Regions from separate parts of the Vibrio cyclitrophicus genome, predicted to be linked through region 2. Evidence: predicted binding sites of a transcription regulator. Region 2 holds the regulator's gene; the other holds the start of a gene.
The links. The regulator CRP, encoded in region 2, controls carbon source genes, mostly activating them, when cyclic AMP is high. The targets are predictions, from matches to a motif close to TGTGANNNNNNTCACA.
Positions count from the first base shown of each region.

Region 1: the regulator CRP is predicted to act here: its motif matches at 3,212-3,227, upstream of udp (uridine phosphorylase).

Region 1 covers NZ_AP025480.1:2,217,603-2,222,702, reverse strand. Annotated here, with positions in the region: gene OCW38_RS09705 (MATE family efflux transporter) at 1-507, shown strand, start outside; gene OCW38_RS09700 (zinc/cadmium/mercury/lead-transporting ATPase) at 677-3,028, shown strand; gene udp (uridine phosphorylase) at 3,330-4,088, shown strand; gene OCW38_RS09690 (DUF1887 family protein) at 4,328-5,100, opposite strand, start outside.
Region 2 covers NZ_AP025480.1:298,437-303,536, forward strand. Annotated here, with positions in the region: gene astD (succinylglutamate-semialdehyde dehydrogenase) at 1-1,293, shown strand, start outside; gene OCW38_RS01325 (DUF1338 domain-containing protein) at 1,505-2,296, shown strand; gene crp (cAMP-activated global transcriptional regulator CRP) at 2,474-3,106, opposite strand; gene OCW38_RS01335 (phosphoribulokinase) at 3,346-4,215, opposite strand; gene OCW38_RS01340 (YheU family protein) at 4,293-4,505, opposite strand; gene OCW38_RS01345 (hydrolase) at 4,604-5,100, opposite strand, start outside.

The sequences.
Region 1 (5,100 bases), 1.5 Mb from region 2:
GTTACCACGGCTTACACCATCGCAGTCTGTATTTTGCTGTATTTCTTACAAGATCTCGTGATTCAAGGCTTTAGCCTCCAAGGTGATGCTGCCATAATTGTTGCGGCTTTTTGTACTTATGTTGCTTTGACTTTTACTTTTAACGGTGCGTTATTTGTCGCAAATACGTCTTTTAATAACCTCGGGAAACCTTTGTATTCTACGGCTCTCAACCTGGGTAAAGCGACTTTGGGCACTTTGCCGTTCGTATACTTGGGTTCGCAGTGGTATGGCGCGTTGGGTGTGTTGTATGGACAAGCTTTAGGTAATGTCTTGTTTGGACTGTTGGGGATTTTGGTGCTTCGTTATCATATCGCTGAGTTGATGCAAGGCTCTGAAGTTGATCATGGCGAAGAAGACGTATCTATCGTGAGTTTGAATACGCAGCCTTTTTGTTCTCATGATGCCGTTCTGATTGATGATGTGTCTGCGAATAGAGAGGAGTGCGTAGAATTTAAGCAACGCTGATAATCCTGTCGTATTCGAATAAGGTTTTTCGAAAAAATTGAATTGCCTGATAACTTCTTCTTGACCTTGGAGTTAGCTCCAAGGTTTATAATTCTAAAGAACTTAAGGTTTTGTTACCGTCATTGGTTAGCTAAAACCTCAAGGCTTTTGAGTATTAAGGAGATAGATTATGTGCGCAAAACATGCAGCGTGCCGCTCAACAAAAGTGGACGTTCAATCGCAAGCGACTGGGGCGACCTGTTCTAGTCCGAAAATTACCAGCATTACAGCCTCAAGCTCTTCATCAACATGCTGTAGTTCTGCGACGGCTTCTGCCCCAGCAGATGGTTGTTGTGGTTCAGACAGTGGAGAAGAAGACCGGCTGCCCTTAACTGAGTCTCTCAACGCCCAATTTTCAAAAAGTTGGCTAGTCTCGGGAATGGACTGTCCAGCTTGTGCTCGAAAAATAGAAAAAGCGGTCAGTAACATCAAAGGTGTTATTGAAGCTAAAGTGCTATTCGCTACCGAAAAACTGGTGGTTAAATTCGACGATGAAAGTCTTGCTGATACCATTGAACAGGTCTCTATCAAAACGGGTTTCCCTCTTACGGAAGTCGGTTCTAAGAAAGAAAAACAACAACCTGAGACTTTTTGGCAAGCCCATATCCAACCTAATTTACAGATTATAGCGATTGCGGCTGCAATGTTGTTCGCTGCACTTCTGAAAAGTACTTCTCCTCAACTAAGTGAAGGTTTGTTTACCGTAACTTGCTTACTCGGGTTATATCCGGTGGCTAAAAAAGCCGTTCAATTGGCACGTTCCGGAACACCTTTTGCGATTGAGACCCTAATGAGTGTCGCGGCTCTGGGCGCTTTGTACCTTGGTGAAACCGCGGAAGCGGCGATGGTTCTCTTGTTGTTTTTGATTGGTGAGCGCTTGGAAGCTTTCGCTTCATCGCGAGCAAGAAGTGGTGTTCAAGCCCTTATGGCATTGGTGCCAGAGAATGCGACCAAGATTATTAACGGTGAACGTGTTGAAGTGGCGGTGAGCGAGCTTGTTCCTGGCGATGTGATTGAAGTAGCAGCTGGCTCTCGTTTGCCTGCTGATGGTCAACTGATTACCGACGCGGCGAGTTTTGATGAAAGTGCGTTAACCGGTGAGTCTGTTCCTGTTGAACATATCGAAGGTAACAGCATCATGGCGGGCGCCGTGGTTGTCGATAAAGTTGTGCGCATTACGATAACGTCTAAACAGGGTGAAAATGCGATTGACCGAATCCTCCATCTTATTGAAGAGGCGGAATCCCGTAAAGCACCTCTAGAACGCTTCCTCGATAAATTCAGCCGTTGGTACACACCGTTAATGATGTTGGTTGCATTGTTAGTGATTATTACGCCACCGTTGTTGTTTTCCCAACCTTGGGAAACATGGGTATATCGTGGTTTGGCCTTACTATTGATTGCGTGTCCTTGTGCTTTGGTTATCTCAACGCCAGCAGCGATTACCTCTGGTTTAGCAGCAGCAGCAAAGCGTGGTGCTTTAATCAAAGGTGGCGCTGCGCTAGAACAGCTTGGAAAAATCCAAACCATTGCATTCGACAAGACGGGTACTTTGACGGAAGGTAAGCCTCAGGTTACGGATATTCAGGCTCTATCAGGTTGGCAGCAAGATGCAATGCTACGTGTAGTTGGTGCTATTGAAGTTGGCTCTACGCATCCATTGGCGCAATCGCTAGTGGCGAAAGTAAAAGAACTGAATGTTGAGATCCCAGAATCGCATAATAAGAAAGCATTGATCGGCAGTGGCGTCGAAGGTGATGTCGATGGAATTAAGTATCAGGTTTTATCGCCTTCTAAGGTGACGTTCGATCTTGGTGCCGATGTTGTTTCTCAGGTTGAGGCATTAGAAGGCGAGGGCAAGACGGTTGTGGTTGCTCTTGAGCTTAAAGATCAAGAAGAATCAATCGAGCAAGCTGCGACAGTGATTGGATTGATAGCGTGGCAAGATACCTTACGTAGTGATGCTAAGCTGGCGATCGAACGACTTAACAACTTGGGTATTCAATCTATCATGCTTACTGGTGATAACCCGCGCAGTGCAGCAGCGATCAGCAGCAAGATTGGTATGCAATATAAGGCAAGTCTACTTCCAAGCGATAAAGTGACTTACGTTGAAGAGTTATCTCAACAGTCGCATGTCGCAATGGTTGGAGATGGTATCAATGATGCACCAGCGATGAAAACCGCTAACGTAGGTATTGCAATGGGTGGTGGTACGGATGTGGCGTTGGAAACGGCTGACTCTGCACTGACTCACAATCGCTTAACGGAACTCCCTGCGATGATTGAACTGTCGCAAGCGACCATGAATAATATCCGTCAAAACGTAGCACTTGCACTCGGTTTGAAAGGTGTTTTCTTGGTGACGAGTTTACTCGGTATTACCGGTTTGTGGGTTGCGGTGTTAGCCGATAGTGGTGCGACGGCACTGGTGACATTGAATGCTTTGCGTCTTCTTCGATTCAAATCTAAAGCAGATTAGGTTCAGCTCCCAGACATAGCTCGCTCTACAAATAACAAGCAGCTACTATAAAAAGCGTCTTTAGCGGTAATACGTTAAAGGCGCTTTTTGTCTCATTAGTATGCAACATAGGCGTATGGATTGCTTATTTTTGTGATGCCAATCGGTTTTTCGTGAAACTTGAAATCTTGTTGCGATCATTGATGTGACCTATGTCACTTCATTTTGTTATAGGCTTGGTTAGAGTGTGTGTGTACCCCACGAATTTACTATGAGCTTAAATAAGGGTTAACAAAGCCCAATAAGCCAAAAGGAGCAAACTATGTCTCAAGCTGTTTTCCATTTAGGTGTTACTGAAGCAGATCTTAACGGTGCTACTCTTGCGATCATCCCTGGTGATCCTGCTCGTGTACAAAAAATCGCAGAAGAGATGGAGAATCCAGTATTTCTTGCTAGCCATCGTGAATATACGCTTTATCGCGCAGAGCTAGACGGTAAGCCAGTTGTTGTATGTTCAACAGGTATCGGCGGCCCATCTACTTCTATTGCTGTTGAAGAGCTTGCTCAACTTGGTGTTCGTACTTTCCTTCGTGTTGGTACTACTGGTGCTATCCAGCCACATGTAAACGTGGGTGACATGATCGTTTCTACAGGTTCTGTTCGTTTAGACGGTGCTAGCCTGCACTTTGCGCCAATGGAGTTCCCAGCGGTAGCTGACTTCGAAGTAGCAACAGCAATGAAAGCGGCAGTTGACGAATCAGGTGCAACAGTTCACATGGGTGTAACGGCATCAAGCGATACGTTCTATCCTGGTCAAGAGCGTTACGACACGTTCTCTGGTCGCGTTGTTAAGCGTTTCCAAGGTTCTATGCAAGAATGGCAAGATATGGGCGTTTTAAACTTCGAAATGGAATCTGCAACGCTATTAACTATGTGTGCAAGTTCTGGTCTGAAAGCAGGTTGTGTTGCTGGTGTAATCATCAACCGTACTCAAAAAGAGACGCCTGATCACGAAACGCTAAAAGTAACAGAAGCTCGTTCAATCAAAGTGGTTGTAGAAGCTGCACGTAAAATGCTTTAAGTTGTAAAAATACTTTTAGTCTTAAAGTGCTTTAAGTCTGTTTCCAAGATTTAAAAATGGCCGCATCGAATGATGCGGCCATTTTTTATGAGGCAAAGAAATTAAAGGCATAGATAGTTGAAAGATGAAAATAGAGCAAAACAGACGAATAGCTGGAGAAAAAAAGGCGAGTGACTCAATAGTCATTCGCCTTTTTAGATTTACTTAAGAGCGTTCAGCTCTCAAGAGTCTATTTATTTTTAGCACTCTAAATCTTCATCACCACCGGCGGCGGTAAACCATGCCGCTAGGTGTGTTTTAAGATCTTTTAATTCGTCAGGGCCAATCAATGCAAGGCCAAGATCTTCTGCTCGTGTGATGTCGTTATGACGAAGAGGGCGGAAGCTCACCAGCATAGCACGTGCTTGTAGGCCGCCTAATAGGTCTCTTAGCGATTCCAGCTTGTACAAAGTGTCATCACCATCATCACGCATGCCTTTGGTCTTACATTCGATGATGTGGAGCTTATTATTCACTACTGATGCCACGTCGAGTTCGTTACGAACCTCGCGTTCACCTAATTGGCGGTATACCTGAACATTTAAAGAGCGATCTTGAATGGTTGGCATGTCATCTTGGATTTGCTTAACGGTACTGTGAACCAAAGTCTCTAGCCATTCGCCATTAGAGAAGCGTCGTGCATCTTCATTGGCGAACGTCAAAATACCATTATCATAAGTGGCAATTTTAGCTTCCACCAAATCACTTAACAGCATGTTTAGCTCGCGATAACCTTGTTGCTTCTCAGACAACCCCACATCAAGCCTCTGTTCTTTACGGCAAGTCGTTGCAAGGTAGTTCAATGTAGCAAGGCCAGGGCCGAGTTCTAGTGCATTACTTGCCCAGCGTTCGCCCAGTTCATAAAGCTTCTGATCAAGTTGAGGAGACAGCTGTACATCGCTGAACTCACCACGAGCACCGAACACCGTTAGGTAGTCGTCGATGGTAATACGGTCTTGTACTTGTGCATCTT
Region 2 (5,100 bases):
CTGAGCTTTGCCGAGCGTGAAGCGATCGTGTTGAATTTTGCTGAGAAAGTTAAAGAGAACAGCGAAGAAATAGCACAAATTATTGCAAAAGAGACGGGGAAACCGATTTGGGAAACGCGTACTGAAGCGGGCGCGATGGCGGGCAAAATTGCTATCTCTATTCGTGCTTACCATGAACGTACTGGTGAAGCTTCACGTGAAGCTGCAGGCAACCAAATTGTACTGCGTCATCGTCCATTAGGCGTAATGGCAGTATTTGGTCCTTATAACTTCCCTGGTCATCTACCTAACGGTCATATTGTTCCAGCACTGCTATCGGGTAATACCGTGGTATTTAAGCCGTCAGAGCAGACACCTTGGACGGGTGAGTTTGCGATGAAACTATGGCAAGAAGCTGGCCTTCCTGCTGGCGTAATTAACCTAGTACAAGGTGCCAAAGAGACAGGTATCGCACTGGCTGATGCTAAAGGCCTTGATGGCGTGCTGTTCACAGGTAGTGCCAATACCGGTCATATCCTGCATCGTCAATTCGCGGGCCAACCGGGCAAGATGCTGGCACTAGAAATGGGCGGCAACAACCCTATGGTGATCAGCGACCAATACGGTGATGCAGACGCAACGGTATACACTATCATCCAATCAGCTTTCATCAGTGCGGGTCAACGTTGTACATGTGCACGTCGCTTGTATGTTCCAATAGGAGATAAGGGCGATCAACTACTGGATAAGCTCGTTGCTGCGACCTTGAAAATTCGTGTCGATCAGCCATTCGCTGAGCCAGCACCCTTCATGGGCCCACAGATCTCTGAAGCTGCGGCTAAGTTCATTCTGGACGCACAAGCGAATCTGCAATCGTTAGGCGGTGTAAGTCTAGTAGAAGCAAAAGCGGGTCAAGCGGCGTTTGTTTCTCCTGGTATTATCGACGCAACCAACATTGCTGAACTGCCGGATGAAGAGTACTTTGGTCCATTGCTACAAGTGGTCCGTTATCAATCGCTAGAGCAAGCGGTTGAGCTAGCTAACGACACACGCTTTGGTTTATCTGCTGGCTTAGTATCAACAGATGATTCTGAATGGGAATACTTTGTTGACCATATCCGTGCGGGCATTGTTAACCGTAACCGCCAGCTAACAGGCGCAAGTGGCGATGCTCCATTTGGTGGTCCAGGTGCTTCGGGCAACTTACGCCCAAGTGCTTACTACGCGGCTGACTACTGTGCTTACCCTATGGCTTCAATGGAAGGTGGCGAAACTCAACTTCCGGCAACGTTTAGCCCAGGTATTGAGCTTTAATTTAGGCTAATGAGTCTTAGGCTTATGCGTTAAGTTTGAAATAGGAAGCGGTGCTATCGCTTCCTTTTTCCATCACGCCCAACACCTAGATTGGGCAGTAGATAATAATAGAAAAGTATGTCACAGGCTGATGGCTGCTGACTCTGTGTCTCAGCCTCTCCCTTTCTAATCCAAATTACTAGCTTGCTAGAACCTCTGACAAGGAGTCACCATGACGCCCGATCTACTCTTTAAATCACTTTGGGACGATTACATTCACAGGCTTTGTCCATCGGCTGAGAAAGTACATCACTTGCTGAAAGAAGACGAAGCTCTGATTAATGATCACATTGCACTGCGTACTTTCAATGTTGCTCCGCTAGGTATTGAAACATTGGCTAAGCCTTTCCTTGAGCTAGGTTATAAAGCGTGTGGCGATTACTTGTTTGAGAGTAAGAAGCTAGTCGCGAAGCATTACGAGCACCCAGATCCAAATCAACCTAAAGTGTTCATTAGTGAGTTGAAGGTCGAAGAGTGTTCAAGTGACTTACAACAGATCGTTGCTAAATTGGTTGAGCAAGTCGACGTAAGCAAGCTTCAAGGCCATGAATTCTTATTTGGTGGTCGTCTATGGGACTTGAGCTTCGCAGATTTCCAAGTGCTTGCAAAAGAAAGTGAATACGCGTCTTGGCTCGCAGCTCATGGTTACGGTGCCAACCACTTTACAGTGAGCGTTAATCAACTCGATGCTTTTGATGAAGTGCAGGCAGTGAATGATTATTTGAGCGAATCAGGCTTCACGATCAATGCATCTGGTGGCCAGGTTAAAGGCTCTCCAGAGGTCTTATTAGAGCAATCATCAACAATGGCAGATAAAGTCCCAGTTTCATTTGTTGAGGGCAATGAGATGATTCCTGGAGGCTTCTATGAGTTCGCTAAGCGTTATGCGATGGCTAATGGTGAGCTTTATACCGGTTTTGTGGCAGCATCGGCTGACAAGATCTTCGAAAGCACTAACGGTTAAAGAAAGATACGAGTACGGACTTTACCCTAAAGATGCAGATAGGCTTCGCTTCGAGAGTGTTTGCGCTTCGAAGCTGTAGGTGTTTCATTCGTATTTTCTTTGTAGATCTTTAGAAAACAAAAAAGCCACCAAATTTGCATTTGGTGGCTTTCAAATTTTAGGCTCAGTTAATCGAGATTAACGAGTGCCATATACCACGATAGTTTTACCGTGTGCAGAAATTAGGTTCTGCTCTTCTAGCATCTTCAAGATACGACCAACTGTCTCACGAGAACAACCAACGATCTGGCCAATCTCTTGGCGAGTGATCTTGATTTGCATGCCGTCAGGGTGAGTCATTGCATCTGGTTGTTTTGCTAGGTTTAGTAGCGTTTGTGCGATACGACCAGTTACGTCAAGGAACGCTAAGTCACCAACTTTTTGGCTAGTTACTTGTAGACGGTTTGCCATTTGCGCTGATAGACGCATTAGGATGTCTGGGTTCACTTGGATAAGTTGACGGAATTTCTTGAAAGAAATTTCAGCTACTTCACAAGGAGATTTTGCACGAACCCAAGCTGTACGCTCTTGGTCTTCTTCGAATAAGCCTAGCTCACCGATGAAGTCGCCTTGGTTTAGGTAAGAAAGAATCATTTCCTTACCTTCTTCGTCTTTGATAAGAACTGCCACAGAACCTTTAACAATGTAGTACAAGGTTTCTGCCTTTTCACCAGCATGAATCAAAGTACTTTTTGATGGGTACTTATGAATATGACAGTGTGAAAGGAACCACTCTAATGTTGGATCGGTTTGAGGTTTACCTAGAACCATAATATCTCACTTCCTCTGCAGGGTATGCTTGCCGCTTTCCGTATTTTAGCTAAGCCTGGATTGACTTGTAGGATAAGAGCACTCGTTGAGCGCTGCAAGCTATCTTGTGTTTCGTTTAAGAATAGTATCCTTTTTCAGGTACTATTTCTTGATTTTAATCGTGACCAAGCTACGATTTTTTACGCAAAATTGTGCACATGATCACGGTATGAAAAGTAATCAACCAGAATGGTGCTCTGTTAACCAATTTTTCCGGTTTCGATGAGTTGTTGTAGGATCGGCCTTACAATGAGCTCCATAGCAAAACTCATCTTCCCTCCTGGTACCACAAGCGTGTTGTGGCGAGACATAAATGAGCCATCAATCATAGCTAAAAGGTAAGGGAAATCGACGTTTTTGATGCCGCGCAAACGTATAACAACGAAGCTTTCGTCTAAACTTGGGATCCCTTTAGCGTTGAGAGGGTTTGATGTGTCTACCGTTGGAACACGCTGAAAGTTGATGTGAGTACGCGAAAACTGAGGAGTAATGTAGTTAAGGTAATCATCCATCGAGCGAACAATCGAGTCCATTACTGCTTCACGAGAATGACCACGATCGCGTGTGTCGCGAACGAATTTCTGGATCCATTCTAAGTTGACGATAGGTACCATGCCGATCAGCAAGTCGACGTGTTGAGAAACATTGATATCGCCATCAACCACACCGCCGTGCAGGCCTTCGTAAAACATCACATCTGAATTTTCTGGGATCTCTTGCCATGGCGTAAAGGTGCCTGGCATTTGATTGTAAGGAACGGCTTCATCGAACGTGTGCAGGTAGCTACGTACCTTGCCTGTACCTTCGTTACCGTATTTACGGAAGAACTCTTCTAGCGCACCAAAGTCGTTGGCTTGTGGACCAAAGTAGCTGATGTGCTTACCTTGCTCGCGCGCTTTACGGATCTCGACATCCATCTCTGGTCGAGTGAAGCGATGGAAACTATCCCCTTCAACCCAAGCGGCCTTCACGTCCATCATATTGAACATTTTACGGAAGGCTTCTGAGGTGGTGGTGGTGCCGGCTCCTGATGAACCCGTCACCGCAATAATTGGATGTTTAGCGGACATGACAACCCTTGTCTTTTGAGTAACTTACTTGTTAGCAATCGTTTACCACTATAACACGGCTCCTTTATGAGCGCAGCCTAGAAGCGTTTTGTGACTTGAATATCAACGGTTTCATGCAGCTCAGAAAATACGATACTGACTTCTCCTGAGGCTAATTGATGTTTCACTTGGTCAATCTTGTTTTGCAATGAAACCTCTACATCACCGTAGTCTGTACCTTCACGCAGCACGAACTCTTTGATGAGGTTTTCCAGTGTTTCTGGTGCAATGTCTTGCCATGGGATGATCATAAATACTTCTCTCTTTTATATTCATAAATAGGTTTATTGATGTGTTGATTACTGCGTCTAGTGACGTCTACCACTCAGTCCTTAAAAAGGCTCGGTCATTATGCCGAATCTTGGATACTTTCATAGTAGGCTGGCAATGCTTCTTCTAGCCAAAACCTGGGCTTGAGCGTGCTACCGGTAATGAACCCCACATGGCCACCTTTCTGAAACAAGCGATAATCAATATTGTCTGGTAGTACGAATTTTGGAATAACATCATCAGTCATGAAAGGATCGTCTTTAGCATGAATGATCTGAGTCGGTAGCTTAATCTTATTCAGTTTTGGAAGCGCTGAACATTGAGCATAGTAGTCTTGAGCATTCTTAAATCCATGCAGAGGCGCAGTGATCCTTTCATCAAACTCATACAGTTTGTCTATTTTTTTGATGGTTTCAGCGGAGATACCTATTTTTTCTTGTAACAGCTTAACCTTTTTCAAGGCATTCGATTTGAGTGAGTTGAGCAGGTATTTTTTATAGAGCCTAGAGAAGCCTCTTTCAATACGACTGGAGCAGCAAGCTAAATCAAAAGGAGCAGAAACTATCGTTGCCGCCG